2 regions of the Yinghuangia aomiensis genome follow, and region 2 is predicted to be linked to the other one. Evidence: riboswitches for the same ligand, from Rfam matches in the RefSeq annotation. Region 2 holds a riboswitch; the other holds the start of a gene.
The links. Region 2 has a riboswitch for glycine ahead of gcvP (aminomethyl-transferring glycine dehydrogenase). Riboswitches for the same ligand answer to the same signal wherever they lie in the genome.

Region 1: another riboswitch for glycine. It lies ahead of gcvT (glycine cleavage system aminomethyltransferase GcvT); the one in region 2 lies ahead of gcvP (aminomethyl-transferring glycine dehydrogenase).

What each region holds. Positions count from the first base shown of each region.
Region 1 covers NZ_BAABHS010000001.1:134,510-148,743, forward strand. Annotated here, with positions in the region: gene glyA (serine hydroxymethyltransferase) at 32-1,297, opposite strand; gene gcvH (glycine cleavage system protein GcvH) at 1,324-1,707, opposite strand; gene gcvT (glycine cleavage system aminomethyltransferase GcvT) at 1,855-2,988, opposite strand; glycine riboswitch at 3,422-3,537, opposite strand; gene ABEA93_RS00560 (OsmC family peroxiredoxin) at 3,709-4,140, shown strand; gene ABEA93_RS00565 (enhanced serine sensitivity protein SseB C-terminal domain-containing protein) at 4,278-4,991, shown strand; gene ABEA93_RS00570 (enhanced serine sensitivity protein SseB C-terminal domain-containing protein) at 5,049-5,747, shown strand; gene ABEA93_RS00575 (hypothetical protein) at 5,811-6,284, shown strand; gene ABEA93_RS00580 (DUF885 family protein) at 6,300-7,805, opposite strand; gene ABEA93_RS00585 (trimeric intracellular cation channel family protein) at 7,903-8,577, shown strand; gene ABEA93_RS00590 (hypothetical protein) at 8,606-8,968, shown strand; gene ABEA93_RS00595 (cysteine desulfurase family protein) at 8,982-10,169, shown strand; gene mnmA (tRNA 2-thiouridine(34) synthase MnmA) at 10,258-11,466, shown strand; gene ABEA93_RS00605 (hypothetical protein) at 11,791-12,717, shown strand; gene ABEA93_RS00610 (NAD(P)/FAD-dependent oxidoreductase) at 13,235-14,234, shown strand, end outside.
Region 2 covers NZ_BAABHS010000023.1:72,668-86,901, forward strand. Annotated here, with positions in the region: gene gcvP (aminomethyl-transferring glycine dehydrogenase) at 1-1,941, opposite strand, end outside; glycine riboswitch at 2,084-2,216, opposite strand; glycine riboswitch at 2,219-2,312, opposite strand; gene ABEA93_RS28315 (DNA polymerase IV) at 2,439-3,923, opposite strand; gene ABEA93_RS28320 (SanA/YdcF family protein) at 4,027-4,728, opposite strand; gene ABEA93_RS28325 (MerR family transcriptional regulator) at 4,779-5,369, opposite strand; gene ABEA93_RS28330 (bifunctional nuclease domain-containing protein) at 5,796-6,269, opposite strand; gene ftsR (transcriptional regulator FtsR) at 6,855-8,909, opposite strand; gene ABEA93_RS28340 (double zinc ribbon and FHA domain-containing protein) at 8,906-9,679, opposite strand; gene gcvH (glycine cleavage system protein GcvH) at 9,829-10,215, opposite strand; gene ABEA93_RS42195 (DUF881 domain-containing protein) at 10,358-13,888, opposite strand; gene ABEA93_RS28355 (small basic family protein) at 13,902-14,234, opposite strand; gene ABEA93_RS28360 (DUF881 domain-containing protein) at 14,231-14,234, opposite strand, start outside.

The DNA.
Region 1 (14,234 bases), on a different contig from region 2:
CGCCGGGGCCGTCGGATCAGGCAGGGAACCCTCAGAGGTTCGGGTACAGCGGGTGCTTCGCCGCCAGCACCGCGGTGCGGGCCTTGAGGGCGTCGCGCTTGGCGTCGTCGTAGTCGGGCTTGAGGGCCTCGACGATGACGTCGGCGACCTCGACGAAGTCCTCGTCGGAGAAGCCGCGGGTGGCGAGCGCCGGGGTGCCGATGCGCAGGCCCGAGGTCTTCATCGGCGGCAGCGGGTCGTTGGGGACCGCGTTGCGGTTGACCGTGATGCCGACCTCGTGCAGGCGGTCCTCGGCCTCGCGGCCGTTGAGGTGGTTCTCGACCAGGTCGACGAGCACCAGGTGGACGTCCGTGCCGCCGGACAGCACCTTGATGCCGGCCGCCGCCGCGTCCTCGCGCAGCAGGCGCTCGGCGAGCAGCTTCGCACCCGCGAGGGTGCGCTTCTGCCGGTCCTTGAACTCGTCGCCCGCGGCGACCTTGAAGGCCACCGCCTTGGCCGCGATGACGTGCTCCAGCGGACCGCCCTGCAGACCCGGGAACACTGCCGAGTTGATCTTCTTGATCAGCTCTTCGGTGGCCAGGATCGCGCCGCCGCGCGGACCGCCCAGCGTCTTGTGGGTGGTCGTGGTGACGATGTGCGCGTGCGGCACCGGGTTCGGGTGCAGCCCCGCCGCCACCAGGCCGGCGAAGTGCGCCATGTCGACCCACAGGTAGGCGCCGACCTCGTCCGCGATCCGGCGGAACGCCGCGAAGTCGAGCTGCCGGGGGTACGCCGACCAGCCCGCGACGATCATCTTCGGGCGGTGCTCCTTGGCGAGGCGCTCGACCTCGCCCATGTCCACCAGTCCGGCCGCGTCGACCTTGTAGGAGACGACGTTGTACTGCTTGCCGGAGAAGTTGAGCTTCATCCCGTGCGTCAGGTGGCCGCCGTTGGCCAGGTCCAGGCCCAGCACGGTGTCGCCGGTCTGCAGCAGACCGAAGTACACCGCGGCGTTCGCCTGCGCGCCGGAGTGCGGCTGCACGTTCGCGGCCTCGGCGCCGAACAGCGCCTTGAGCCGCTCGATGGCGAGGTTCTCGACGACGTCGACATACTCGCAGCCGCCGTAGTAGCGGCGCCCGGGGTACCCCTCGGCGTACTTGTTGGTCAGTACGGAGCCCTGGGCCTCGAGGACCGCGACGGGCGCGAAGTTCTCGGAGGCGATCATTTCCAGGGTCGACTGCTGGCGGTGCAGCTCGTCGGCGACGGCGGCGGCGACCTCAGGGTCCACCTCGGCCAGGGGACGGTCCAGGATCGTCACGGTGGGTCAGCTCCTCGATCGGGTGCTCAGGCGCCGGTGAAGGCGATGTACTCGTCGGCGGACAGCAGCGCGTCGGACTTCTCCGCCGGGGTGTCCAGGCGCACCTTGATCAGCCAGCCGTCGCCGTACGGGTCGGAGTTGACCAGTTCGGGTTCGTCGACGACCGCCGTGTTGACCTCGACGACCTCGCCGTCGGCGGGGGCGAAGATGTCGCTCACCGACTTGGTCGACTCCAGTTCACCACAGGGCTCGCCCGCGGTGACCCGCGTGCCGACCTCGGGAAGCTGGACGAAGACCACGTCGCCGAGGGCGTTGGCCGCGAACTCCGAGATGCCGATGACGGCCGGGTCGCCGTCCGTCGTCAGCCACTCGTGGTCCTTGCTGTAGAGCAGGTGCTGGGGTGCGCTCACAGGTCCATTCTCCATTCCGGGAGGGCGGCGCCGATCCTCAGGGGATTTCGTGCCGGTTTGCGGGGTTTCGCAGCGGGGGTTCCGCCGGGGTTCCGCTGCGGGTCTTGCTGCGGGTCGTGCGCGGGCCGCCGGGACGGGCGGCCCGGGTCAGGCGCGCTTGTAGAACGGCAGGGCGACCACGTCGACGGGCTCGGCGGTGCCGCGGACGTCGACGGCCAGGCGGGTGCCCGGCTCGGTGCGGTCGACGGGCACGTACGCCATCGCGATCGGCGCGCCCAGCGTCGGCGACGGCGCGCCGGACGTGATCTCGCCGATCGGCTCCTCGGTGTCCGGGTCGAGCACCGCGTACCCGGCGCGCGGCACGCGGCGGCCGACGGCGCGCAGGCCGACGAGGGCCGCGGCCGGGCCCGCCTGCTCGCGCGCGGCGAGCGCGTCGCGGCCGACGAAGTCCTCCGGCTTGTCGAGGCGCACGACGCGGCCGAGGCCGGCTTCGTACGGGGTGCGCGCGGTGGACAGCTCGTGCCCGTACAGCGGCATGCCGGCCTCCAGGCGCAGCGTGTCGCGGCACGACAGGCCGGCGGGGATGAGGCCGTGCGGGACGCCGGACTCGGCGAGTGCGGTCCACAGGCGCTCGGCGTCGGCGGGGGCGCAGAACAGTTCGAAGCCGTCCTCGCCGGTGTAGCCCGTGCGGGCGAGCAGCACGTCCACGCCGGCGACGGTGGCGCGGTCGGCGGCGTAGTACTTGACCGCGTCGAGGTCGAGGCCGGTGAGCGGCGCGAGGATCGCGACGGCGTGCGGGCCCTGCACGGCGAGCAGCGCGTAGTCCTCCGACCGGTCGGCCACGGCGGCGTCGAAGCCGGCCGCGCGGGCGACGAGTTCGGCGGCGACCACGGCGGCGTTGGAGGCGTTGGCGACGACCAGGAACTCGGTGTCGCCGGTGCGGTAGACGATCAGGTCGTCGAGGATGCCGCCGTCGGCGTCGCAGATCATCGAGTAGCGGGCGCGGTCGACGCCGATCTTGGACACGTAGCCGACCAGCGCGTGGTCGAGTGCGCGCGCCGCCTCGGGGCCGGTGACCGCGATCTCGCCCATGTGCGTGAGGTCGAACAGGCCGGCGGCCTCGCGGACCGCCCGGTGCTCGGCCGACTCGCTGCCGTAGCGCAGGGGCATCCGCCACCCGGCGAAGTCGGTCATGGTGGCGCCGAGCGCGTCGTGCACCGCGTCGAGCGGCGTACGGCGCTCGCGGGGTGCCTCGGCGGCGGGGGAGGGGCTGGACGTCATCGGCTGGACTCCTCGCGGGTGGGGCCGGCGGCTGGGGCCGAAGGGAACCTGACCGCCATGATTTCGTGCGGATTGTCGCGATGTCGCGCGCACACGCGCCGGGCAGGCGGTGCGACGGCGCGCGATCGGCGGCTCGCCGGCACGCAAAGCGGCGCGGCAGCCCGCGCGGCAGGCGCGACGACGGGCGGGACAAGAGACGGCGCGAGCGGCGGCGCAGGCGGCGGGCACAACGGGCGGTCCGGCAAGGGGGCTCCCTGGGCGTCGCGCGGCATGCCGGACGGGCCGGGCACGCAGCACGGGGCTGGTGGGTCGCCTCCCCCTCTGTCATGGACCTGAGAGCTTCACGCGCGGGCCCGAGCGGAGTCGGGCGGACCGCGGCTTGCACCGTGGGTGAGCCCCGCCGGGCGTGCGCGGGACTGCTTTCCAGAGTCGCCTCACCCGCGCGGTACTTGGGGCCTGAGAGTTTCCGGGGAGGAATTGCTCCTTCGGCGCCCCGGGACGCTCGGCCGGAAGGCCGCGCGGCGTCGGGGGCTCTCCCGCATGGGGTCGAGGGCCGGTGTGAAGTTGTGGGCGCATGCTATCGGTCCCGCCCGCGGATGCCGCGGGCGTGTCGGAGGTTTCTCCGATCGGCACCCGCGGCTTCCGTTGCTAGCGTGGGCGCGACCAGGCCGGATACCGCGGCCGACCGGAGACGCACGCACCGCACAGGGAGGCTCGCCCGTGGCGACCACGCGCACCGCGACCACTGACTGGAAGGGCCCGCTCATCGGCGGCTCGGGGACCGTTTCGCTCGACTCCTCGGGCGTGGGGACCTACGAGGTGTCCTGGCCGTCCCGCGCGGAGGCGGCGAACGGCAAGACCAGCCCCGAGGAACTCATCGCGGCCGCCCACTCGTCCTGCTACTCGATGGCGCTCTCGCACGCCCTCGCGGGCCGCGGGACGCCGCCCGACTCGCTGGAGACCCGGGCGGACGTGACCTTCCAGCCCGGCGAAGGCATCACCGGCATCGTGCTGTCGGTCAAGGCGCACGTGCCGGGTATCAGCACCGAGGACTTCGCGGCGGTCGCGGCGGACGCCAAGGAGAACTGCCCGGTGAGCAAGGCGCTCAAGGCCGGCGTGCCGATCTCGCTGCAGGCCGAACTCGTCGGCTGAGCGGCGGACGCACGCGACGGCGGGGACCGGAAGGTCCCCGCCGTTCGCATGTCCGCGGCCGCCGCCCCGCCACCGCGCCGCCAGGGGGCCCCGCCACGCCCTAGGCTGGCCGCAGATCATCAATTGGAGGTGGCCTGGTGGCGTTCCCCGCGAACCATGTCGAGCAGTGCCTGGCCGCGGCCCTGCACGATCCGGCGCGGACCGGCGAGCTGCTGGCGGTGCTCGCGGACGCCGAGGTCTGGGTGCCGCTGCCCGCGGGCGGCAGCCCGCAGGACACCGAACTCACGCTGCCCACCACGGAAATCGACGGCATGCCGTACGTGCCCGTGTTCAGCTCCGAGGAGCAGCTGCGCCGCGCCGCGGGCCTGATGCCGTTCACCGTCGCCCCGGTCCGCGAGTTCGCCCGCGGCCTGCCGCCGCACGTCGGAATGGCGGTCAACCCGGGCGGCGAGGTCGGCATCCCGATACCGCCGCAGGGCGTCCTGGAGCTGTCCCGCCCGCCGGGCGCCGGGGCGATGGGCGCCCGCGTGACGCTGGCCGAGCCGGAGCCCGCCGAGGAGCCGTACGTCTTCCTCGCCGCGGCCGCCGAGGAGTTCGCCGTGACCCCGGTCGTGCTGACCGCCCGCCGCGCCCTCGGCGTCGTCGAATCCGACGCCCCGTGCCTGTTCGTCGGCGTCGAACTCGACCGCTGGCAGGAGGAGGACCGCCGCGCCACCGTGGCCGCGCTGGAGCGCGCCGTGGCCCGCGCCGGATCCCCGTGGCCGGTCAACCTCGTGCTCGTCGATCTCGCCCAAGACCCCATCGGCGACTGGATGCTGGACGCGGTCCGCCCGTTCTACGAACGCCCTTGACGCCTGTCGGCACATACGATGGTTGCCTTCGTCACGCACCGCACGGGGAGGACACCGGTGGCGTTTCCCGCCAACGAGGTCGAGCACGCGATGCGGCAGGTCGCGCCGCAGGGATACGAAGCCTACGAAGTCCTGCTCCAGGCCCTGGACCGGGGCCACGTCTGGATGCTGCTCTGGCAGGGACAGCCCGGCAGCCCGGACGCGCAGTACGGGAACATGGAGGTCCACGGCTCGCACTACGCCCCGGCCTTCACTTCCGAGGAGCAGCTCCGGGAGAGCCGCTGGGACCGCGGGTGGGAGGTGCACGCGGTCAAGGAGATCGGCGCGACGCTGTACCCGGACCGGTGGGGCATCTGGCTCGACCCGCACATGCAAGGCGGCGGGATCGGCATCCCGTTCCTCGACCTGCGGCGCATCGTCACCGGCCTGGACCGCACCCTGCCCGGGCCCCTGCGGGTCGGCGAACCCACCGTGCAGGACCCGGCGTTCTGGTCGATGGTGGCCGCCGAGCTGGCGGGCAGCGGCGTGGTCCGCGCCGCGCACCGCGCCTACGTCGAACCGTCCGTCGGCGCGCCCCGCGTCGTCCTCGGCATCCGCACCGCGGACGCAGACCCGGCGACCACCGACCGCGTCCACGCCGCCGTCGCCCGGGCCTCCGCGGCGATGCCCGGCGGCCCGCTGTCGTGGGTGCCGCTCGACGACCCGTACGACCCGGTCGCCGGCTGGCTCCGGGACCACACGCGGTCGTTCGTCTGACGCCGGCCCGGAAGCCGGGCCCCGGCCGGCCCGCCGCGTGCCCGGTCTGCCACAGTGCCCGCCATGCGTGAGATACGGATGGTGCTGTCGCTCGGGCAGCGCTGGGCCCTGCTGGTTCCGGGCGCGGTCATTACCGCGGTGGGTATCGCCCTGATCGCCGTCGACGTGTCCCCGTTCGGTCTCGGCGCCGGGCCCGTGCTCCTTTTCATGGGCTTCTACTCGGCGAGGTTCGCGACCGTGCTCACGCCGCACGGCCTCACCCTGAAGGCCTTCACCACGCGGCACTTCGCGTGGGGGGAGATCGCCGCCGTCGAAGCCAAGCACACCCTCGGCACCTGGTACGTGCGCCTCACCCTGACGAGCGGCCGCCGGGTGCGCGTGCGTGTCCCGCTCGACGGCCCGGGGCAGCGCGACCCGGACTTCCACGCCAAGGTCGCGACGATCTGGCACTGGCGGGAGGCCGGGGTCGCCGCGGCACGGCAGGCCTATCTGCAGGCCTACCCGCAACAGCCGACCCCGCCCCAGCCCTACGCCTGACGATTCGGCCGCGCGTCAGCCGCGTTCCACCGCCGTGCGCACCAGTCCCACGGGCGGGCTGCCCAGGTCCAGCAGTGCGGTGTGGAAGCGCTCCAGCGTGAAGCCCGTGCCCCACGCGGCCTTCGCCTCGTCGCGAAGGTCGCGCAGGGCGAGCTTGCCCCACGTGTAGCAGCCGTAATTCCAGTCGAAGGTGCCACGGCGGGCCTCGCTCGCCGCGGCGGTGCGGGCGAGGTGGGCGTCCGCCATGAACCGGCGGGTGGCCTCCGCGACGTCCATCGCGCCGGTGTGCAGGCCGATCGCCGCGGCCAGCCGGGTCACCCGGATCAGCGCCTCCAGGCACATGCCGATCGCGTAGCGCGGATCGCCGGCCCGGAAGCCCTCCTCCAGGCACACCTCCTCGATGTAGTGCGCCCAGCCCTCGGCGAACGACGACGAATGCAGCACCCGGCGCACGTCCGACGGCGCCCGCCGCAGCGCGCGGCCGTGCGCGAAGTGCCCGGGCGCGACCTCGTGGACGGTGATCGCCGGGAGCGTGGTGCGGCTGAAGACCGACAGCCACTCCTCGATCTCGTCGGCCGGCCAGTCCGGCTCGGGCGGCGTCACGAAGTACCAGGACGGGGCCTCCGGCTCGCCCGGCGCGTTCCACGACATCATCGCCATCGCCCAGCGCATCGACTCCGGCGCGGGCCCGACCTCGCACACGCCGTCGACGTACGGCGCCAGCTTGCGGGCCCTGGTGAACTCGATGACCTCCAGCGTCTGCGCCCGCGCCTCGGCGAGGACCCCGTCCGCGTCCGGATGGTCGGCCAGCAGCTCCGGCACCAGGTCCTCGACCGTCCGCGCCGGGTTGTACGCCTTGCACGCCTCCGCCAAGAGCCCCCGCAGCCGGTCCCGCTCGGCGTCCGCCCGCTCGGCCAGCCTGCCGAGGTCGACCTCGACCGCGTCCGCCGAACCCATCAGCCGGGCCAGCGCCGCACCGCCGAGGGCCGTGTCCGGGTCGCCGACCTGCGTGGCCCGCTCCAGATGCGCGACCAGGCGGCGCAGCGAGGCCAGCGCCTTCTCGCCGACCTCCCCGTCCTCCGGCCGCACCGCGGCGGCCTGCCCGCGGGCGGCGCCGAGCAAGGCGTCGGCGACCGGCGCGGTCACCTGGTCGAGCGACGCCAAGGCCATGTCGACGGCGTCCGGCCACTTCTCCAGGTGCCGGGAGCGGGCCAGCGCGCGCTCCTCCGCGGGCGCGTACTCCCTGTCGTAGACGGAGAGTTCGAGGTTCTCCAGGTGCGGGCGCGGGTCTCGGCGGTGCATCTCCAGCTCGCCGTGGACGACGCGCGTGTGCTCCTCGAACGCGGCGATGTGCGCCTCGTCGTGCGGGTCGTCCAGCGGTGGGCCGCCCAACGCGTCGAGCGCGGCACGCACGCCGGCGGGGGAGAGGTCCTGAATCCGGCCGTCGTATTCGTGCAGGCCGGCACCCTCTCGGGCGGAGGCGAGGGAGAGATCGCACAAGGCGCGCAGTCGGGCATCCATTCCCCGAGGCTACCCAGCGGTTCCCGCCGGACCCACGGAAAACGGCGGTCCGCCCCGGGGGACCGCGCTGCCCGGACAACAAGGCACAATTTCTGCCATGCCGCCTCAGGAGATCCAGGAGATCTACAGCCACACCGTCCAACAAGTGCTCGACCTGACCGGCATCTTCGTCTTCGCCGTGGCGGGCGCCCTCACGGCGGTACGCAAGAACTTCGACGTCATCGGGATCGTGGTGCTCGCGGAGGTCACCGCCCTCGGCGGCGGTGTCATCCGCGACCTCATCATCGGCGACGTCCCGCCCGCCGCCTTCCGCGACCTGGGCTACTTCATCACCCCGCTCTTCGCCGCCTTCATCGTCTTCTTCCTGCACCCGCAGGTCGAGCGGATCTACGCGACGATCGACATCTTCGACGCGGCCGGCCTCGGCCTGTTCTGCGTCACCGGCACCGCCAAAGCCTTCGCCTACGGCCTCGGCCCCGTGCAGGCCGCCGCGCTCGGCATCGTCACCGCCGTCGGCGGCGGCGCCATCCGCGACGTCCTCGCCAACGAAATCCCGATGCTGCTGCGGTGGGACCGGGAGATCTACACCGTGCCCGCGATGCTCGGTGCCGGCCTGGTCGCGGCCCTCGTGGAAACGGACACGCTCAACGCGATCACCGCGACCTGCGCCGCCGTATTCGCGTTCGCCTTCCGCGTCCTCGCCCTCCGCTACAACTGGCGTGCGCCGCGGGCCTGGCGCCGCAACTCCGAGGTCTTCGAAAAGTACGAATAGGCCGGCGCCCCACCAGGCCGGGCGGCACGTGCTGGGGAACTCTGCCCGCCGCGCGTACCCAACCGGCGCGACCGGCGTTGCACCTGATGTGTGGGAGATCCAGCAACCCCTGACCTACGACGCCGACGTCCCCCCGCCCCCGCCGCGCGGCTTCCTCGCCGCGCGGTGGCTCGCGCTGCGCCTCGCCCTCGACGCGGTGCTGCCGGGCGGACCCCGCTACGGACGCGTGCGCGCACCCCGCCCGCGCGGCGCGAAGGCCGCCGGTGACGCGTCGGCCACGGCCGCCCCGCGCCCGGACGCACGCGTCGTACCCGCCCCGCGCTCCCCGCGAGACCCGCGGGAATCCGGCGACGGCCCGGCACGCCGCAACCGACTGGCGGTACGCGACTAGACTTCGCGATGCGATGGCCTACTTCGATCACGCGGCGACCACACCGATGCGCCCCGAAGCCGTCCGGGCCATGACCCGGCAGCTCGGCGTCCTCGGCAACCCCTCGTCCCTGCACGCATCCGGGCGCCGGGCACGGCGCATCGTCGAGGAATCCCGCGAGATCCTGGCCGAGGCCGTCGGCGCGCGGCCCAGCGAGATCGTGTTCACCGGGGGCGGCACCGAGGCCGACAACCTCGCCGTCAAGGGCCTGTACTGGGCCCGGTCCGGCGAGGCCCCCGTGCGGCGCCGCATCCTCGCGTCGCCCGTCGAACACCATGCGGTCATGGACCCGATCGACTGGCTGGTGGCCCGCGAAGGCGCCGAGGTCGAATGGCTCGACGTGGACAGCGACGGCCGCGTGTCGCCCGACGTGCTGCGCACCGCCATCGCCCGCGACCCGGACGGCGTCGCGCTGGTCAGCGTCATGTGGGCGAACAACGAGGTCGGCACGGTTCAGCCGATCGCCGAGCTGGTGGACGTCGCACACGAATTCGGCATCCCCGTGCACGCCGACGCCGTGCAGGCCGTCGGCCAGGTGCCGGTCGACTTCGCCGCCGCCGGACTCGACGCGATGACCGTCTCCGGACACAAGCTCGGCGGGCCCCTCGGCTGCGGCGCGCTCGTGCTCGGCCGCCACCTGACCCCCGTCCCGGTCCTGCACGGCGGCGGCCAGGAACGCGACGTGCGGTCCGGCACCCTCGACACCCCGGCCATCGCCGCGTTCGCCGCGGCCGCCGAGATCGCGGTCCGCGAGCAGCCCGAGTACGCGGCCCGCGTCGGCGCCCTGCGCGACGACCTGGTGCGGCGCATCCTCGCCGAGATCCCCGACGCCGAACTCAACGGCGACGCACGGCTCGACCCGGCCCACCGCCTGCCCGGCAACGCGCACTTCTCGTTCCCCGGCTGCGAAGGCGACTCGCTGCTGCTGCTCCTCGACGCCCGCGGCATCGAATGCTCCACCGGCTCGGCCTGCTCGGCCGGCGTCGCCCAGCCCAGCCACGTGCTGCTCGCCATGGGCCGGGATGCCGCCCGCGCCCGCGGCTCGCTGCGCTTCAGCCTCGGCCACACGTCCACCGCGGACGAGGTCGAGCAGCTCGCCGGAGCCATCGGACCGGTGGTGGCCCGGGCCCGGATGGCGGGACTGACGGCACAGCGGCGGTAAGCAGGCCCCGGGCGCCGCCCCGCGCCCGTGAGCGGCCGCGGATATTGCCGCCGGGCGGGGGCCGCGCACCCCGTACCCTGGTGGGGCCATGACTGATCACGACGCCACCCTGCCGCCCGCCGTCTGCGAGCCGCTGCCGATGCTGCCCGAGCCGAGCGCCGGGACCGCGCGCCCGGAGCAAGGCACGCTGCCCGGGCCCGCCGCCGCGGGGCGCCCGCTGCGCGTCCTCGCCGCGATGTCCGGCGGCGTCGACTCCGCGGTCGCGGCCGCCCGCGCCCACGAGGCCGGGCACGAGGTGACCGGCGTGCACCTGGCGCTGTCCGAGAACCCCAAGTCGTTCCGCACCGGCGCCCGCGGCTGCTGCACGCTGGAGGACGCCCGCGACGCGCGCCGTGCCGCCGACGTCATCGGCATCCCCTTCTACGTGTGGGACCTCGCCGAGCGGTTCCGCGAGGACGTCATCGAAGACTTCTTCGCCGAGTACGAGGCCGGCCGCACCCCCAACCCGTGCCTGCGCTGCAACGAGAAGATCAAGTTCGCGGCGCTCCTGGACCGGGCCTTGGCACTGGGCTTCGACGCGGTCTGCACCGGCCACTACGCGGTGGTCGTCGACGGCCCGGAAGGCCGCGAACTGCACCGCTCGGTCGACCAGGGCAAGGACCAGTCGTACGTGCTCGGCGTCCTGGACGCCGACCAGCTCGCGCACGCGCTCTTCCCGCTCGGCACCGACACCAAGGACGACGTGCGCGCCGAAGCCGAGCGCCGCGGCCTGGCCGTCGCCCGCAAGCCGGACAGCCACGACATCTGCTTCATCGCGGACGGCGACACCCAGGCCTTCCTCGCCACCCGGCTCGGCCGCACGCCCGGCGACATCGTCGACCGGGACGGCACGAAGCTGGGCGAGCACGAGGGCGCGTACGCGTACACCGTCGGCCAGCGCAAGGGCCTGCGCATCGGCCGCCCCGCCGACGACGGCAAGCCGCGCTACGTCCTCGACATCTCGCCGGTCACCAACACCGTGACCGTCGGCCCGGCCGAGGCGCTCGACGTCGACGGCCTCACCGGCATCCGCCCGCGCTGGTGCGGCCCCGCACCGACCGGCGTCCTCGACTGCACCGCGCAGGTCCGCGCGCACGGCGACGAGTACCCGGCGGTCGCGGAGATCGACGGCGACACCGTCCGCGTCCGCCTGCACACCCCGATGCGCGGGGTGGCGCGCGGCCAGGCGGTCGTGCTGTACGACGGGACGCGCGTCATCGGATCGGCGACGATCGACGGCACGAGCAGCGCCGCCTAGCGCTCCTCCCTTGCCTGCGTGGGCAGTTCGCCCGGGAGCCCCGCCCCGGGCGGGCACGGCCCTGCCCGCGCCGTCCGGCAAATCCCCCCGAGCTTGCGGCCGTTGCCTGTACACCCCACCGACCCTGCCCGGTCGATATGACGATCACATGATGTTTGGCGCCTTCGCCGGATTTCCGGATCTCCTGTTACGCAGAAGGCAACTTCGGTGACCGGCTGGGTAAGAGTAGGTAGCGAAACCACTCTCCGGCCCGCGTTCCCCGCGCCGGCCGGGCCTTTCGCTGGGTGTGCACGCTTCGGGACTCGGGGGCTTGGGAGGGGAGCGATGGCCGCAATCGTGCTGGTGCACGGGATCGCACAGGAGTTCAGGTCGGCCCGCAGCCTGGAGGACGAGTGGCTGCCCCGGCTGGCCCGCGGCGTGAAAGCCGCCGGCTACCCGGAGACCGCGGACCGTTTGTGGAAATACCGCCAGACCCGCCGCGGGATCGATGCCCGCATGGCCTTCTACGGCGACGTCATGCGCCGCCACCCGTCGCAGCCCGACGCCGCCGAAGCCGACGGCCTCCGGCACGCGATGGCCGACCGCATAGGCCGCGAATGGCTCGACCGCGCCGCCGCCCGCAGCTCCGCGCCGCCCGAGCGGCAGCGGGCCGCCCGCGAGATCGCCCGCCTCGAAGGCGGCCCCGACCAGACCGGCCGCACCGTCGTCCTGTCCCCGACCTGCGGGCTCTCCGGCCTCAAGTGGTTCGCCGCCGACGGCCCCGGCTCGGCGGGCGGCTTCGTCACCAAGGCCCTCGGCCAACTCACCCGCTACCTGACCGACGACGCCACCCGCAACCGCGTCCTCGACCGCGTCGCCGCCGACATCGGCTTCGACACCCGCGTCGTCATCGGCCACTCCCTCGGCGCCGTCGTCGCCTACGAGGTCGCGCACCGCCTGCGCCGCCCGCTCCCGCTGCTCATCACCCTCGGCTCGCCCCTCGGCCCCGACACGTGCATCGACGACTGGGTCCGCCCGCAGCCCGCCCAGCCGCCCGCGTACGTCGAACGCTGGATCAACCTCGCGGACCGCGACGACCTCATCGCCGCCGAACCCCGCCTCGCCCAGCTCTTCGCCGGCCACACCCCCAACACCGGCCCCGAACTCCGCAGCGGCTACACCCTCGAACACGGTGCGGCGCCGCACAACCCGGACTTCTACTTGATGCGCCGCGAGATCGGCAAGAGCATCGGCGAGGCCTTCGCGGCCTGAGCCGACGCGCGACTCCTTCGACCGAGCGGGCGGGGCCCTTCCACTCCGAGGAAGGGCCCCGCCTGTGCGCGTACTTGCGGTGGATGCCACCGATCCCGCGCCGCGAGACTCGCCGTCCGGCGGTCGCGGGCGGTGTCCGGCCCGCGTCAACTGCGGGCATGCAGGCGGTCGGCTGCCTGCTGCCTGCTGCCTGCTGCGTCGGGAGGGAGGCGTGCTCCGGTCGCCCGCTCTTGACGGTTTCCACGCCCGCAGTCGCGTCTCTTCGCCCACGGCCGCGGCTGCGGGCCGTACCAGGGCAGATGGGCGGCTGCGGTCCCCGACGGCCTCGGTGTGCCCCTCCGCACAGGTGCCGCCCGCGCCCGCCCGCGGTGGCGCCGCACGCCCGCGTCGCGGACCGCCGCGTCCGCCGGCCCGCGGAGGCCCCACAAGACCTGCGAGTGACCTGCGTCACGACCTGTCACGGGGGCTGGGGGAGCGGTGTCTTGAGGCCGAACCCCTGGAACACGGAGGAGACGCCATGATGGAGAGCACCAAGGTCCTCGTGATCGGCGGAGGCTACGCGGGCGTGATGGCGGCCAACCGCCTGACGCAGCGCGACGATGTCGCGGTGACGCTGGTCAACCCCCGCCCGAGCTTCGTCCACCGGGTCCGCCTGCACCAGCTGGTCGGCGGGACCGACAGCGCGGTCGTCGAATACCGGAAGGTCCTCAACGATCGGGTGCGGCTGGTCGTCGACACCGTGGCCCGGATCGACGCGGCCGAGCGCAGCGTGGCGCTCGCGTCGGGTGGCGCGGTCGGCTACGACTACCTCGTCTACGCGGTGGGCAGTGGCAGCGCGGGCACGGAAGTGCCCGGCGTGGCGGAGTTCGCCTACCCGGTCGCCGAACTGGAGGACGCGCAGCGGCTGCGCACGATCCTCGACGGCGAGCCCGCGTCGGCCGCGGTCACCGTCGTCGGGGCGGGCCCGGCGGGCATCGAGACCGCCGCCGAACTGGCCGAAGGCGGGCGCGCGGTGACCCTGCTCTGCGGCGGGGTCCTCGGCCCATACCTGCACGCGCGGGGACGGCGCTCGGTCGCCAAGCAGCTCGCCCGCCTCGGGGTGACGGTGCTGGACGGCCCGGACACCCGGGTGACGGCCGTGACCGCGGACACCGTGCGACTCGCCGACGGCCGCGAGCTGCCGAGCCGGGTGACGATCTGGACGGCGGGGTTCGCCGTGCCCGACCTGGCCGCCCGCAGCGGCCTGAGCACCGACGCGGCGGGCCGGCTGCTCACCGACGAGACGCTGACGAGCGTGGACGACCCGCGCATCATCGCCGCCGGGGACGCCGCGGCCCCCTCGGACCTGCCGCTGCGGATGAGCTGCCAGGCGGCGATGCCTCTGGGCGCGCGCGCCGCCGACACGGTGCTGTCCCGGATCGCGGGGGAGGAACCGGAGACGCTGAACCAGTCGTTCGCCGCCCAGTGCATCAGCCTGGGCCGCCACACCGGCATCTTTCAGTTCGCCACCCGCTCCG
Region 2 (14,234 bases):
GAGCGCGCACACGTCGCCGATGTGCTCCTCGAACACGCCGTGCGTGGACGGGTAGGTGACCATGAGCACCGCGAGGCTGTCCCGGTGCGCCTCGATCTTGGCCTTGAGGTCGTCGAGGTCGACGTCGCCGTTCTCCCCGGTGCCGACCACCACGACGCGCATCCCGGCCATCACGGCGCTCGCCGCGTTGGTGCCGTGCGCCGACGACGGGATCAGGCACACGTCGCGACCGGTGTCGCCGTTGGCGCGGTGGTAGGCGCGCACCGCGAGCAGCCCGGCCAGTTCGCCCTGCGACCCGGCGTTCGGCTGGATGGAGACCTTGTCGTAGCCGGTGACCGCGACCAGGGCGTCCTCGAGGCCGTGGATCAGCTCCAGGTAGCCGGCCGCCTGGTCGGCGGGCGCGAAGGGGTGGATCTGCGCGAACTCGGGCCAGGTGATCGGCTCCATCTCGCTCGTCCCGTTGAGCTTCATGGTGCACGAGCCGAGCGGGATCATGCCGCGGTCGAGCGCGTAGTCCTTGTCGGCGAGGCCGCGCAGGTAGCGCAGCATGTCCGTCTCCGAGCGGTGCGCGTGGAAGACCGGGTGGGCCAGGTAGTCGTCGGTGCGCAGCAGCCCCTCGGGCAGCGCGTCCGGAGTGGCCTCGTCCAGCGCCGCGACGTCCTGCCCGGCGACGCCGAAGGCACGCCACACGGCGGCGAGGTCCTCGCGGGTGGTGGTCTCGTCGCAGCTGATCGACACGTGGTCGTCGTCGGCCTGGTACACGTTGACGCCTTCGCCGCGCGCCGACTCGCGCACCGCGGCCGCCCGGCCCGGGACACGGACGTGCACGGTGTCGAAGAACGCGCCGTGCGCGACCTCGACCCCGCCCGCGCGCAGCCCGGCGGCCAGCACCGCGGCGTACCGGTGGGTGCGGCGGGCGATCGCAGCAAGGCCCTCGGGGCCGTGGTAGACCGCGTACATGCCGGCCATGACGGCGAGCAGCACCTGCGCGGTACAGATGTTGCTGGTGGCCTTCTCCCGGCGGATGTGCTGCTCGCGGGTCTGGAGCGCGAGGCGGTAGGCCTGGTCGCCCGCGGCGTCGACGGAGACGCCCACGAGGCGGCCGGGCAGCGAACGGGCGAGCTTGTCGCGGACCGCCATGTAGCCGGCGTGCGGGCCGCCGAAGCCCATCGGCACGCCGAACCGCTGGGTGGTGCCGACGGCGATGTCGGCGTCCATGCTGCCGGGCGAGGCGAGCAGGGTGAGCGCGAGCAGGTCGGCGGCGACCGCGACGAGCGCCCCGCGGCCGTGCGCGTCCGCGATGAGCGGCGCGAGGTCGCGCACCCGGCCGTCGGCACCCGGGTACTGGAGCAGCGCACCGAAGAACTCGCCCTCGGGCAGCCCCGCGGAGGTGTCCGCGACGACGACGTCGATGCCGAGCGCCTCGGCACGCGTCCGCACCACGGCGATCGTCTGCGGCAGACACGCCGCGTCCACGACGAACACGTTGCTCTTGGCCCGTCCGGCGCGGCGCGCGAGCGTCATGGCCTCGGCGGCGGCGGTGCCTTCGTCGAGCAGCGACGCGCCCGAGACCGGGAGGCCGGTGAGGTCGGCGACCATGGTCTGGAAGTTCAGCAGCGCTTCGAGGCGGCCCTGCGAGATCTCCGGCTGGTAGGGCGTGTAGGCCGTGTACCAGGCCGGGTTCTCCAGCACGTTGCGGGTGATGACCGGCGGCGTGTGGGTGCCGTAGTACCCGAGGCCGATCATCGGCCGCAGCACGGTGTTGCGCGACGCGAGGGCGCGGAGCTGCTCGTGCACGTCGGCCTCGGTGACCGCGGCGGGCAGGTCGAGCGCCTCGAGGGTGCGGATGGCGCCGGGGACGGCGGCGTCGGTCAGCTCGTCGAGCGAGCCGTAGCCGACGTGCGCCAGCATCTTGGCCTGCTCGTCGGCATCCGGGCCGATGTGCCGGGTGGTGAACGGCGACGCGGCCTCGAGCGCGGCGAGGCTGCCGGGACCGGACGCGTGGTGCGATGACGACGAGCTCACGTGGAGGCCTCCAGTGTCGCGGAGGAGACCGCGCGGGTCGCGCGACCTCTCTGCCTCCCCCTCTGTCATCGATACCTGAGAGCTTCACCCGGGCGCCGCAGAAACGCGGAACGGGTTTTCACCGTCGGTGAGCCCCGGCCGCACTCCGCCGGAAAACCGGCGGAACCCGAACGGGACTGCTTTCCAGAGTGCCCATGGCCACGCGGTACGGGTGCCTGAGAGATTCCGGGGAGGGGTTGCTCCTTCGGCGCCCGGATCGGTGTCCGGGACTCTCCCGCGCGACTGTTGGTGCGCCCTCAACGCTACCAGTGCGCCGCCGACGGATAGGCGGAAGATCACCCGGGGGAACGGAGAGAGGGGGTCTACGCGGGTAGTTGACGGGAAGGCGCAGCCGCCGCTGTGCGCCGCGATCCTCACCCGCCCTGCGGCGGCTCCCCCTCCGCCACCAGCGGCAGCGGCGCCGATGCCGTCACGTCCGGGTCGTCCACCGGGAACGTCCGCACCCGCCCGGGCGCCGAGCCCGGTGTCTCGAAGCGCACGGTCACGCGGCCGACGCCGCTGCCTTGGACCCAGCCGGGGCCGTACTCGGTGTGCGTCACGTCTTGGCCGGGGAGCCACTTGGCGTTGCCGAAGCGGCCGGGGTGGAAGACCGGGACGGGGCCGTAGGCGCCGTCCTCGGGGCCGTGCTCGGCCGCGGCCTCCTCGCCCGGGGCGGGCTCGCCGGTGCCCGCCGCAGCCGGGGCCGCGTCCTCGTCCGCCGCCTTCCCCACCTCCAGGTCGGCCGCCTCGTCGCCGCCCCCGGCGAACCCGACGTCCGCCCCCGCGACTTCCCCGAACAGATCCTGCTGGGCGAAGTCCGCCAGCGACGCGACGCCCACGCCCAGCAGCCGCAGGCCGCCGGTGAAGTCGACCTGCGCGGCCAGGCGGTGCACGGTTTCCCGGACCACCGCCAAGTCGTCCGTCGGGGCGCGCAACGTCTCCGAGCGGGTCAGCGTGCTGAAGTCGTAGCGCCGCATCTTCACCACGACGGTGCGGCCGGACCGGCCCGCGGCGCGCAGGCGTTCGACGCAGCGGGCGGCCAAGCGGTCGAGTTCGGCGGCCACCCGGGCCCGGTCGACCAGGTCGACTTCGAAGGTGTCCTCGACGGACACCGACTTGGCATCCCGTTCCGCGACCACCGGCCGGTCGTCGATGCCGAGCGCATGGTCGTGCAGGCCGCGGCCGTGGGCCTGGCCGAACATCCGGACCAGCTCGTCCGGGTCGGCCGCGCCCAGCTCGCCGATGGTGGTGATGCCGACCTTGCGCAGGTGCTCGGCGGTGGCCGGGCCGACACCCCACAACGCCCGTACCGGCAACGGGTCGAGCAGGGCGTGCTCTTCACCGGGTGCAACGACCACGAGGCCGTCGGGCTTGGCGGCCTCCGAGGCGATCTTGGCGACCAGCTTGGACGTGGCCAGGCCGACGGACGCGGTGAGGCCGGTGGCGGCCCGTATGTCGGCGCGCAGGCGTACCGCGAGCTCGGTCGCGCCCGCGGTGTCGAGTTCCTCGCCGTGCGGGCCGGCCTCCAGGTCGACGAACGCCTCGTCCAGGCTCAGCGGCTCGACCAGCGGCGACAGTTGCCCGAGCAGGCCCATGACGCGCTCGCTGACGTCCCGGTACGCGGTGAAGCGCGGGATCAGGAACGCCGCGTTCGGGCAGCGCCGCCGCGCCTCCGCGGTGGGCATGGCGGAGCGCACGCCGAACCGTCGCGCCTCGTAGGACGCGGTGGCCACCACCCCGCGGCCGCCGATGCCGCCCACGACGACCGGTTTGCCGCGCAGACTCGGTTTGGCGGCCTGTTCGACCGACGCGTAGAACGCGTCCATGTCGAGATGCAGGATGCCCGGCTTCTGTCGCATTTCCTCCGATGATCGCGCATCGGTGCGACATCCCGGCGGCGGCACACCCCGCACGGGCGCAAGGGGTTCGCGAGGGCGCTCGGCAGCCGCTTCCGCGGACGGTTCAGCGGGCCGCGGCCAAGCCCTCGTCGACGCCGGGCTCGTGCGGGCCGAGCGCCTGCGGTTCCGGTTTCAGCACCGCCTCGCCGAGAGCCTTGTACGCCGCGAACACCTCGCGGAAGCCGCCGTACAGCGTTACGCCGATCAGTTCGCCGTGCAGCGAGTCGTCGCCCACCCCGTAGGCCGTCACCCCGGCCGCGTCGCACAATGCGAGAGCACGGCGCAGATGGAACGTCTGGGTCACCACGATCGCCCGGTCGACCCCGAACACCTTCTTGGCGCGTACGCAGGAGTCCCAAGTCGAGAATCCCGCATAGTCGGCGACAACTTGCTTCTCCGGCACTCCGCGAGCGACCAGGTAACGGCGCATCACATCCGGCTCGTTGTACGAGTCCCGGCCGTTGTCGCCGGACACCAGCAGCACCTTCACCTTGCCCGCCCGGTACAGGTCCAAAGCCACGTCCAGGCGACGCGCCAGCAGCCGGGACGGCTCGCCGTCCTTGATCCCCGCCCCGAGCACCAACGCGACCGGCGTCGGCGGCACATCGGAGACCGTGCGCAGGCGGCCGCCCGCGACCGCGTACATCCACGTCACGGGGGCAAGGCCGAGCACGGTCACGAGGACGGTGGTCTGGAACGCGATGCGCTGCCGCCGACGCGTCCGCAGCGCGCGGGCGAGCCGGGCGGGAACCAACCGGTGAGCCATGCCGGAAGGGACGCCGCGGACCGCGGCGGCGGTTCCGGCGGGTGGCCGGATCAGCCCGCCCGCTCCCGGCGGCGGCGGGCGAGTTCGTCGGCGGGATGGGCGCGGTAGATGACCTCGCCGGTGTCCGGGCGCTCACCCTGCAGGTGGCCCAGCGACGCCTCGACCTCGCGCCACACCGCGCCCACGGCGATGCCGAAGACGCCCTGGCCGCCTTGCACCAGGTCGACGACCTGGTCGTACGAGGTGCACTCGTACACGCTCGCGCCGTCGCTCATCAGCGTCATCCCGGCCAGGTCCTCGACGCCCCGCCCGCGCAGGTGGGCGACCGCCACACGGATGTTCTGCAAGCCGACCCCGGTGTCCAGGAGCCGCTTGACGATCTTGAGGACGAGGATGTCGCGGAAGCTGTACAGACGCTGCGTGCCGGAGCCGTGCGCCGGTCTGATGCTCGGCTCGACGAGCTGCGTACGGGCCCAGTAGTCGAGCTGGCGGTAGGTGATGCCGGCCGCGGCACACGCGGTGGGGCCGCGGTAGCCGACCTCGCCGGACTCGTCGGCGGACGCCGCTTCCCGGGGCACGCCGTGCGGCGTCAGCGGGCGGGCCGCGCGGGCTTCGCCCGCAAAGTCGCCGGTGCTGCTCACGCCGACCTCCGTTTCGTCTCCCCGCACCTGCCTGCGGCGAGAGGAATGCCGTGAGTCCCGGGCCGCATGCGGCGGAGTGCAACGCGCACGGCTCACCCCCGGAACTGTCGATTTCGACGGTAGGCAGTCACCCACAGCGCGTCAACGACCGCCGCATTCGGCACGCCGAGTGACGCATCTCTCAATCTGCGTTTGGATACTCGGCAACAAGGGTACGCATGGCGACCGCCCTCTGTCGGTTCCGCACCCCAGTTGATCGAATCGGCCCGTTCGGGTGGCCGGGCAGATCGGCGTATTTCACTCGATCGCGCAAGGGTTGCGACGTCGAAACGGAAAGCCGGCCCGCGCCCACGCGGACCGGCTCCGGAAGTACCCGGTACTGATTGCCCGACGTCGCCCGACTACCGGCTTGTCACGGGTGGCCTGTCACTGACTCGTCGTGCCGAAATCCTCGGGCGAGATCTGGTCCAGGAACTCCCGGAACTTCTCGACCTCGTCCTCCTGCTCGTCCGGAATGACGATCCCCGCTTCGTCGAGCACCGCCTCGGCACCGAAGATCGGCGTCCCGGTACGCAGCGCCAGCGCAATCGCGTCGGACGGCCGGGCACTGACCTCGGTCCCGTTCGCGAAGACCAACTCGGCGTAGAACACCCCTTCACGCAGATCCGTGATCCGGATTCGGGTCAACTCCTGACCAAGTGCCTCGAGCACATCCCGGAACAGGTCATGCGTCAACGGCCGAGCCGGCACCACGCCCTGCTGCGCAAAGGCGATCGCCGTCGCCTCCACGGGCCCGATCCAAATCGGCAGGTAGCGATCGCCGCCGGTCTCCTTGAGGAGAACGATCGGCTGGTTGGAAGGCATCTCCACCCGGACGCCCACGACCTCAAGCTCGTTCACATCGCCACACTAGCGCGCTCGGGTGACGAGCACAGATCCCCCCGGCCCCATTCGCACACGGATTCGTCGCATTTTCTCCGCCGCCGGTAAACGTGCACCCCCCGGAATTTCACATGACTGCAACGGAATCGGCCGCGCTGAGGGGCTGTGGAGGAGGGGGCGAGAGGGCGGGGGCCGGATGGGTGAGGAGGGGGGTGGCATGGGGTGTTGGGAGCGCTTGGCCTGGCGAGGGGCGGGCGCGGGACGGGTGAGGAGGCGGATGGGCTGCGCCGTCGGCGGGCGGGAACTGCGGGCGCGCGAGTCCGCGGACCCCACCTGCTCGACACGGCCACGACGGACCGGCGGCGAGTCGGCGGCATCCGGTCCGGGGCCGGGTTGAGCCGCGGACTGCCGGCGGGCGGAGCCGGGCGTCCAAGCCGAGCGGGCGGCGATGTCGATCGCGAGGTGTGCTGTTCGGCCCCTCGGGGCCCGCGACACGCCGTTGCCTCGCCGTCCGGCGGCGCGGTGTGTCGTTCGGGACGCGAGCTGTCGTGGCGCGGCGGCCGTCCGCCGCGTGCGCCTGTGCGCGGCGGAGGCCGCTGTCGGTCAGCGGTCCAGGAGGGGGCGTAGGGCGGAGCTGACCAGGACGGTGTGGAGGCGGGAGGTGAGGGAGAGCAGGTCGCGGACGGTTTCCTCGGCGCCGGACTTGGCTCCCGCGCCGCGGCGGTGCAGCAACGGCGCGACGATCTGCTCGGCCAGCGCGGCCTCGCGGTCGGCGGCCGCCTTGACCTGGCGCAGGTGGCGCGGTTCGAGGCCGTACTCGCCCAGCGCGGTGACGAGCCGGGCGACGACGAGGGCGTCGCCGTCGTAGCGGAGGACGGTCCGGGGGACCGGGTCGGCGCCGGACGCCGTGGCGCGTGCGGAGGCCGGGCGGGCGGCGGGCTTGGCCTCGGCGGACGATGCCGCACCGGTCTGGGTGGCGATCGGCGGCGGGGCCGTGGGGCCACCGACCATAGGCCGCTCGGGCGCGTGGGGGGACGACGAGGACGACGTGTTCTCCCCCGCGGCGGTCCCGACAGCATGGCCGGCACCGGGTCGCTCCCGGTCCGGCGCGCGAGAGGACGACGCGGCCTCCCCTGCGGTCGTGTCGAGAGCATCGTCGGCGCCCGGTTGCTCCTGGACACGCGAGTCGGCTGCGGGGCCGGGGAGAGTCCCGACACCGCCGCCGTCCTGCCCCTGATAACCCGCGTCGGCCGCGGGGCCCAGGGGGGTATCGGAGCCGCCGGGCCGTGCCTGGTCGCGCACGTCGGCCAAGGGGCCTTGGAGGACATCGTCGGGTCGGTTCCGACCGGTCGTGTCCGCCACGGGGCCGTCCGGGGCATCGGTGCGCGTCTCTGCGGCGCCCGGGGCGGCCTTCGCCTCGGTGTCCGCAGCGTCGGCGTCGGGCGCCCGGTGGGCGGCCCGGGCCGCTTCGGGCCCCGAGGAGGACGTCAGGGCTGCGGGCGCCGTCGACGGCGCGTCGGTGGGGCTGTCGGGCGCGGCGGCCGCGGCCGAGTCGCCCGACACCGCAGCCGCCTCGTCCGCCGTCTCCGCCGTGGCCGCCGCGGCGGGCTGAGTCTTCGGGGCGGCCGAGGCTGTCGCCGCGGCATCGTCGGCAGCCGGAGCCGGTTCCCCGGGCACCGCGGCCTGGGTGTCGGTCGGCTCCGGCGCCACAGCGGCACGGGCGGAAGGCACGTCGCTCGACATGGCATCCGCGCCGGCATCGGTCGTCCGCCCCGAGCCCGGGGCGTCGTCCGGCGCCGCATCGGCGGCATCCATCGCGTCGGCGGCCCCACGCGCCGCCGGCGGTCCCGCAGAACCGTTCCATTGGGCGTCGAGAACCTGCGCCGACAAGACGTCGACCGCCATCGCGGCACCGTCGCCCGGCACCACGTCGGCAGCGGCGTCGCGCACGGCCCCGACGCCACCGCTAGGCCCGGTCACAGCCGAGTCGACGGCGTCGACCGTCCGTACATCCGCCGACACGCCCGGCACCGCAAAGCCGACGTCACCCGTGACCACGTCGGCGCCCGCGCCACCCTTCACACCATCGTCCGCCGCGCGCCCGGGCTCGAACGCCCGCACGGCTGCGGCTGCTCCCGCGCTGCTCCCCCGCGCCGCCGGAACGCCGGCCGCGGCGTCGGAGTCCGCACCCCCGGCCTCCGGCCCCGCGACCTCCACCACCCGCCGCGCCTCGATCAGCCCGAATTCCTCCAGGCGGGTGAGGGCCGCGTCGTCTATCCCCGCCGCCGCCAGCAGTTCGGCCCGGGTGAAGTACACCGGGGCCGGGGGTGACGCGTCGGCGGCGGCCAAGGCCGCGCCGAGGCCGTCCTCGGCCGGTTCCAGGCCGCGGTCGATGGCGTCGAGGTGGTCCTTGATCACCTTGAGCGGCAGGTACTGGTCGCGCTGGGCGCGCAGCACGTAGCGCAGGCGGTCGAGGTCCGACGGTCCGAACTTGCGGTAGCCCGAGGGCGTGCGCTGCGGCTCGACGAGGCCTTCCGCTTCCAGGAAGCGGATCTTGGAGACGCTGACGTCCGGGAACTCCGGACGCAGCAGCGCCATCACCTCGCCGATACCGACCAGCGCACGTCCGCCGCCGGCCCGCGGCGGCGTTGATGTCACGCGTGCTCCCCGCTGCCGATCTGCGCGTGGCGGCTCGGGAAGAACACCAGGCGGTACTTGCCGATCTGTACCTCGTCGCCGGCCGCGAGCGGCACCTCGTCGATGCGCTGCCGTCCGACGTAGGTGCCGTTGAGGCTGCCCACGTCGGCGACCGTGAACCCGGCGGCGCCGCGCCGGAATTCCGCGTGGCGGCGGGACACCGTCACGTCGTCCAGGAAGATGTCGCTCTCCGGGTGGCGGCCCGCGGTGGTGCGGTCCGAGTCGAGGAGGAAGCGGCTGCCCGAGTTCGGTCCGCGGCGTACCACCAGCAGGGCGGTGCCCGGCGGGAGGGCCTCGACCGCGGCCTGCGCCTCGGGGCTGAGGACCTCGCGCGGCGCGGGTTCGGCGTCGAGGGCCTCGATGCCGGTGATCGAGATCGTCGACGTCTGCTCGGACGGGCGTTCGACGTCCGGCCGCAGCGGGTTGCCGCAGTTGGAGCAGAAGCGGCTGCCGGCCGGGTTCGGGTTGCCGCAGTTGGCGCACGAGATCGTGTCGGCTGGCGCGCCGTACGGCACCGGCCCGGGCTGCGGCTGACCGCCGTACGGCTGCGGCGCCGGAGCGCCCGGATGGCCTCCGCTTATCCGCGGGTCGGCGCCGGACGCGGCGCCCGGCGGAACCGCGCCCGGAGCGGCCGGACCGGTCCCGGGGTACGGCACGCCGGCCGGAGGCTGCTGCGGCGCCTCCTGCTCCGCGCGACGCGAACGACCGAACAGCCTCGCGAACAACTTCACGCGAGAACCTCCCCGAGAGAGCCAGGCCCGCCCATGGGGCAGGTACATGTCGTAGTTGTACTGAAGGTTGTACTCAATGTCGTGCAGAAAAAGGTTGTACTCGAAATGGTGCGGAAGATCCGCGGGACACCCGACGCGTTCATGATCGGTCAGGCGTCCAGGCTCTTGACGTACGTCGCGGCGTCCCACAGCGCGCCGGGCGCGGCGGGGTCGTCGGGGCGTACCTCGAACATCCAACCGTCGCCGTACGGGTCGGAGTTGACGAGTTCGGGCACGGTATCCAGCACGTCGTTCACGGCGACAACGGTTCCGCTGACGGGGGCGTAGACGTCGCTGACGCTCTTCGTCGACTCCAGTTCGCCGCACGGCGTGCCGCCTTCGACGACCGCGCCGACCCGAGGCGGCGTCACGAACACGATGTCGCCGAGGGCGTCCTGCGCGTATTCGGTGATGCCGATCCGCACGGTCCCGTCCACGTCGCCGAGGGAGCGCACCCACTCGTGCTCCGCCGTGTACGTGAGGTCCTCGGGATACATGCGGGATCCGTCCTGTCTTCCTTGCCTCGTGTCGCCTCGTGGGCCGCCGGATGGCGCTGCCCGGAACTGCGGGTACGGCGGGCCGGCAGCGCTGGTCCGCCGCCGCTCACGACGATTCTGTCAGGTCTCGATCATCGCGGGGTCAGCCCTTGTCGTCGCCCGGTGCCGTGCGAGCGTAGTCAGGCGCCGTCGGCACCCGCAAGGCGTCGACGACGACCTGCTGAGAGGGCGTCACCACGGCTTGGGCCTGCTTCTTCTCCAGGGTGCGGATCACACCGCCGGGGATGTTCAAAGCAGGTTGCAGGTCTTGGGGGTTGCCGATGACCTTGAACGTGTACGGCGCGGTCACGCGCTGCCCGTCGACGACGATCTGACCCTGCGTCGGTTCGTCGAACCACGTGGACGCGACGACCCGGACCTGGTTGATCTGGATCGCCTCGGCGCCCGCCGCGCGGAGTTCCTGCAGCGTGTCGAGCAGCATGTCGGGGCGGACGTTGCCGAGCGGGTCGTTGATGGTCAGCGTGATGCCCGGGCCGGTGGCTTTGACGGTACCCGCGAGGATGCCGAGGACTTGGGCGCGCTGCTCGGTCTGCTGACGGGCTTCCTCGGCCCGGTTGTTGCTGCTTTCCAGTTGGTCGCGGGCCACTTCGAGCCGGTGCTTCTCGGAGTCGAGGCGCTGGGTGCGCTGTTCGAGTTCGTCGAGGATCCGCACCAGGTCGGACTCGCGCGCCCCGCGCAGCGGATCGGACTCGGTGTTGCTGCGGACCTGGATGGCGAGCCCGGCCCCGAGCGCGAACAGCAGCAGCCCGACGATCAGTTGGGCCCGGCTGACGCGGGGCGGCCAGACGGCGCCGAGGAGCCGGCGGCGGCCGGTGGGTTCGTCGGTGTGGGGGTGCTCGGGGAAGTCGGAGGTGTCGGGGTCGTCCGGATCGTCGGGGCCTTGCGGCCCGTCGGGGCCGTCGGGTCCGTCGCCGCCGGGACCGCGCGGGCCTTGGGGGCCGCGAGGGCCCTGGGGACCGTTGCCGTCCCCGGGCGCGCCGTCGTGACCGGCGTCGGCGTGGCCGGCGCCGCGCTCGTCGTGCGGACGGCCGCGGTCGTCGGCGGAACGCTTGGCGTCGCTCCCCCGGTCGGGACCGGGCGCCGCGGACGGATCACCGGGCTCGCCGGGCGTGCCGACCGGCTCCGGGAGTTCGGACGTGGTGCCGGACATGCCTTCGGCGCGGAACAGCCGCGACACGCCGCCGCGTGCCCCGCGCCCCGCCGCGTGCCCGGGCTCGCCGCCGTGTCCGGACCTCCGCGGACGCAGCGGCACGACGTCGCCGCCCCGCCCGGCATGCGCGGCCCGCCCGCGGTCGGACGCCCGATGGCCGGGCGCCGCCGGACGCGCGCCGCCACCGTCGGGTTCCTGGGACGACGCCTGGCCGCGCCGGGGAGCACGGTGGCCGGGCGAAGCCGGACGCGCGCTGTCCTGACCGGGCTCGGAAGGCGCCTCGCCGGGCCGACGCCCGGACGCGGGCGCCTGGCCCGCGGCGCGGTCGGGTCCGTGTTCGGGCGTGTGGCGGTGAGTGGGGCCGTCGTCGCCGGCCGGGGGCGTGCCGGCACCCGGGTGTGTCGGGCGCGCGCCATCCCCACCGGGCTGAGCGACGCCTTCGCCGGGCTGCGTGAGGCCCTCGCCGGGCCGACCCCCGGGCACGCCGTCGGCCGCCCCGTGGAGCCCCAGCGGCTCGGTGCCACGCCGCCCGTCGCCCGGCCCTGGCACTCCACCGCGCGGAAGCCCCGACGCGGAAGCATCGCCGCTCGGCCCCGCCACGCCCCCGGAGTCCGGCCTGGGAGCCCGGCGCATGTCGACGGGCGCGCGCAGGCCGCCGTGGGGCGGCTGCGGCTGCGGCGCAGTGTCGTCGGGAAAACGTCCAGGCGCCACGCCGCCGCGCGGATCAGCCGACGCGGCGCCACCGGTCGGCGGGCGCAGCGACGCGGTGTCGCCACCGGGCCTCGCGGCCCCGAACTCCGGCTCGGGCGCGCGACGACCGTCACCGAGGCCCGGCCGCCTGCCCTGCGGCAGCCGTGCCGCGGAGTCGTCGGCGGGGTGTCCGTGCGGCGCGCGGCCGCGCGGATCGGTCGACGACGCGTCCCCGACCGGCGGGCGCAGCGCCGCGGTGTCTCCGGAGGCCCCGCCCGTCGGACGAGGCGCCTGGGGGCCGTCTCCGGCCCCGCCGAAGTCCGGCTGCCGCGTCTCCGCAGCCGCGGTACGGTCCACGGACCCGCTCGCGCGCCCCGGAGCGCCTTGCGGCGACGCCCCCGGCGGGCGGACCGCCGCGCCGAACCCGCTGTCGCCGTCGTCGAAGCCGGGGCCGTACGGGTTCGCGACCTCGCCGGGCCGCTGCGGCGGCAGATCGCCCCGCGGCCGGTCGGCGGCTTCCGGACCTTGTCCGGCCACCCCGGCACGCGCACCGGACGGCCGCATGTCGCCGCGCCGCGCGTCACCCGCGCGCGACAGATCAACCCGCCGCGGCAATTCCGCGGACGCACCGGAGCGGCGGCCGGCGTCCGAGGCGGAAGCATCGGCGGCAGCGGCCTGCCAGGTCTCGCCCGGAGCCGAACCGCCCGGCGCCGCGGGCACCGACGATCCGCCGCCAAGCCCCTCCACCAGCCGCCCGAGCGCCGCGAACCCCGGCTCGGGAGCGGCGGGACCCGGAGGCGGCACGGAATTTCCGCCGCGAGCCGTCGGTGTGGGAGTCCGCGGCTGCGTGGAGGCCGCGCCTGCGGCTTCCCGTCGCGCGGTGTTCCACGGGTCGGCGGTCGGCATGCCGGACGAGTCGGCCGGCCGGGGCGCGACGTGGTCTTCCGAGGCTGCTGCCTGACCCGCGGGCCGCGAGGGACCGGTGGTCCGCGGCGCGGCGACTCCCGGTCGCGGTCCCCAGCCTTCCGAAGCAGCCGAGTCGGCCGAAGCCACCGGGTCCGGGGTCACCGGGGTCACCGGGGTCACCGGCAAGTCCGTCACCCGACGCGGCAGCCCACCATCCGCCGCGGGTTCGGACTCGCTTGCAGCTGCCCGACCGTCGGTCGGCGCGCCCGGCCCGTCGCCCGGCCCGTCGCCCGGCGCGTTGCGCCGCCGAGGAATCGCCTCGGCAGCCGGCGCCCCCGCTTCCGCCGCCTCCAAGTCGCGGAACCTGCGGAACGCCGGCATCTCGGGCCGCCCCCGCCCCGCGCCGCCGCTGTTTCCGGCAGCGTCGGCGCGCCCGGCGGGTCCTCCGCTGTCGGGCGCGTCCTCGCGTCCCCGGGAGCCTTCCCAGGCGTCCGTCCCGGCACGGTCGTCGGCGCTGCCGCGGCCCGCAGACCCTTCACCGCTCGGCCCGCGCTCGCGTCCGGGAGCACCGTCCCAGGCGTCCGTCCCGCCGCGGCCGGCAAATCCTCCGTCGTCCGCGGTCTCGCCGAGCCGGGCGCCGGCACCGCGGCCGTCCACCCGGTCACGGGCCTCGACGCCGTCGAACCAGCCCGACCCGTCGCGGCCCGCGGACCCGCCTTCCGCGGTCTCGCCGCGCCCCGGCGCGGCCTCGTGCCCGGCGAAGCCGTCGGAACCTCCGTCCGCCAAGCCGTCAGCCAAGCCGCCGTGCGGCTCTTCGCCATGGCCGCCGTCTCCGGATCTCCCCACCCCCGGCCTGTCGTCCGCCATGTCTCGCACCCTCTCAGGCCCGGAACACGTGCCGGCGGATCGCCGCGGCGTTGGAGAAGATGCGGATGCCGAGGACGACCACCACGCCGGTGGACAGCTGCGCGCCGACGCCGAGCTTGTCGCCGAGGAACACGATCAGGGCCGCGACCACGACGTTGGACAGGAACGACACGACGAAGACCTTGTCGTCGAAGATGCCGTCGAGGAGCGCGCGGAGGCCGCCGAAGACGGCGTCGAGCGCGGCGACCACCGCGATGGGCAGGTACGGCTCCAGTTCGTGCGGGATGACCGGGCGGGCGAAGAACCCGACCACGACCCCCAGCGCCAGGCCGAGTACCGCGATCAC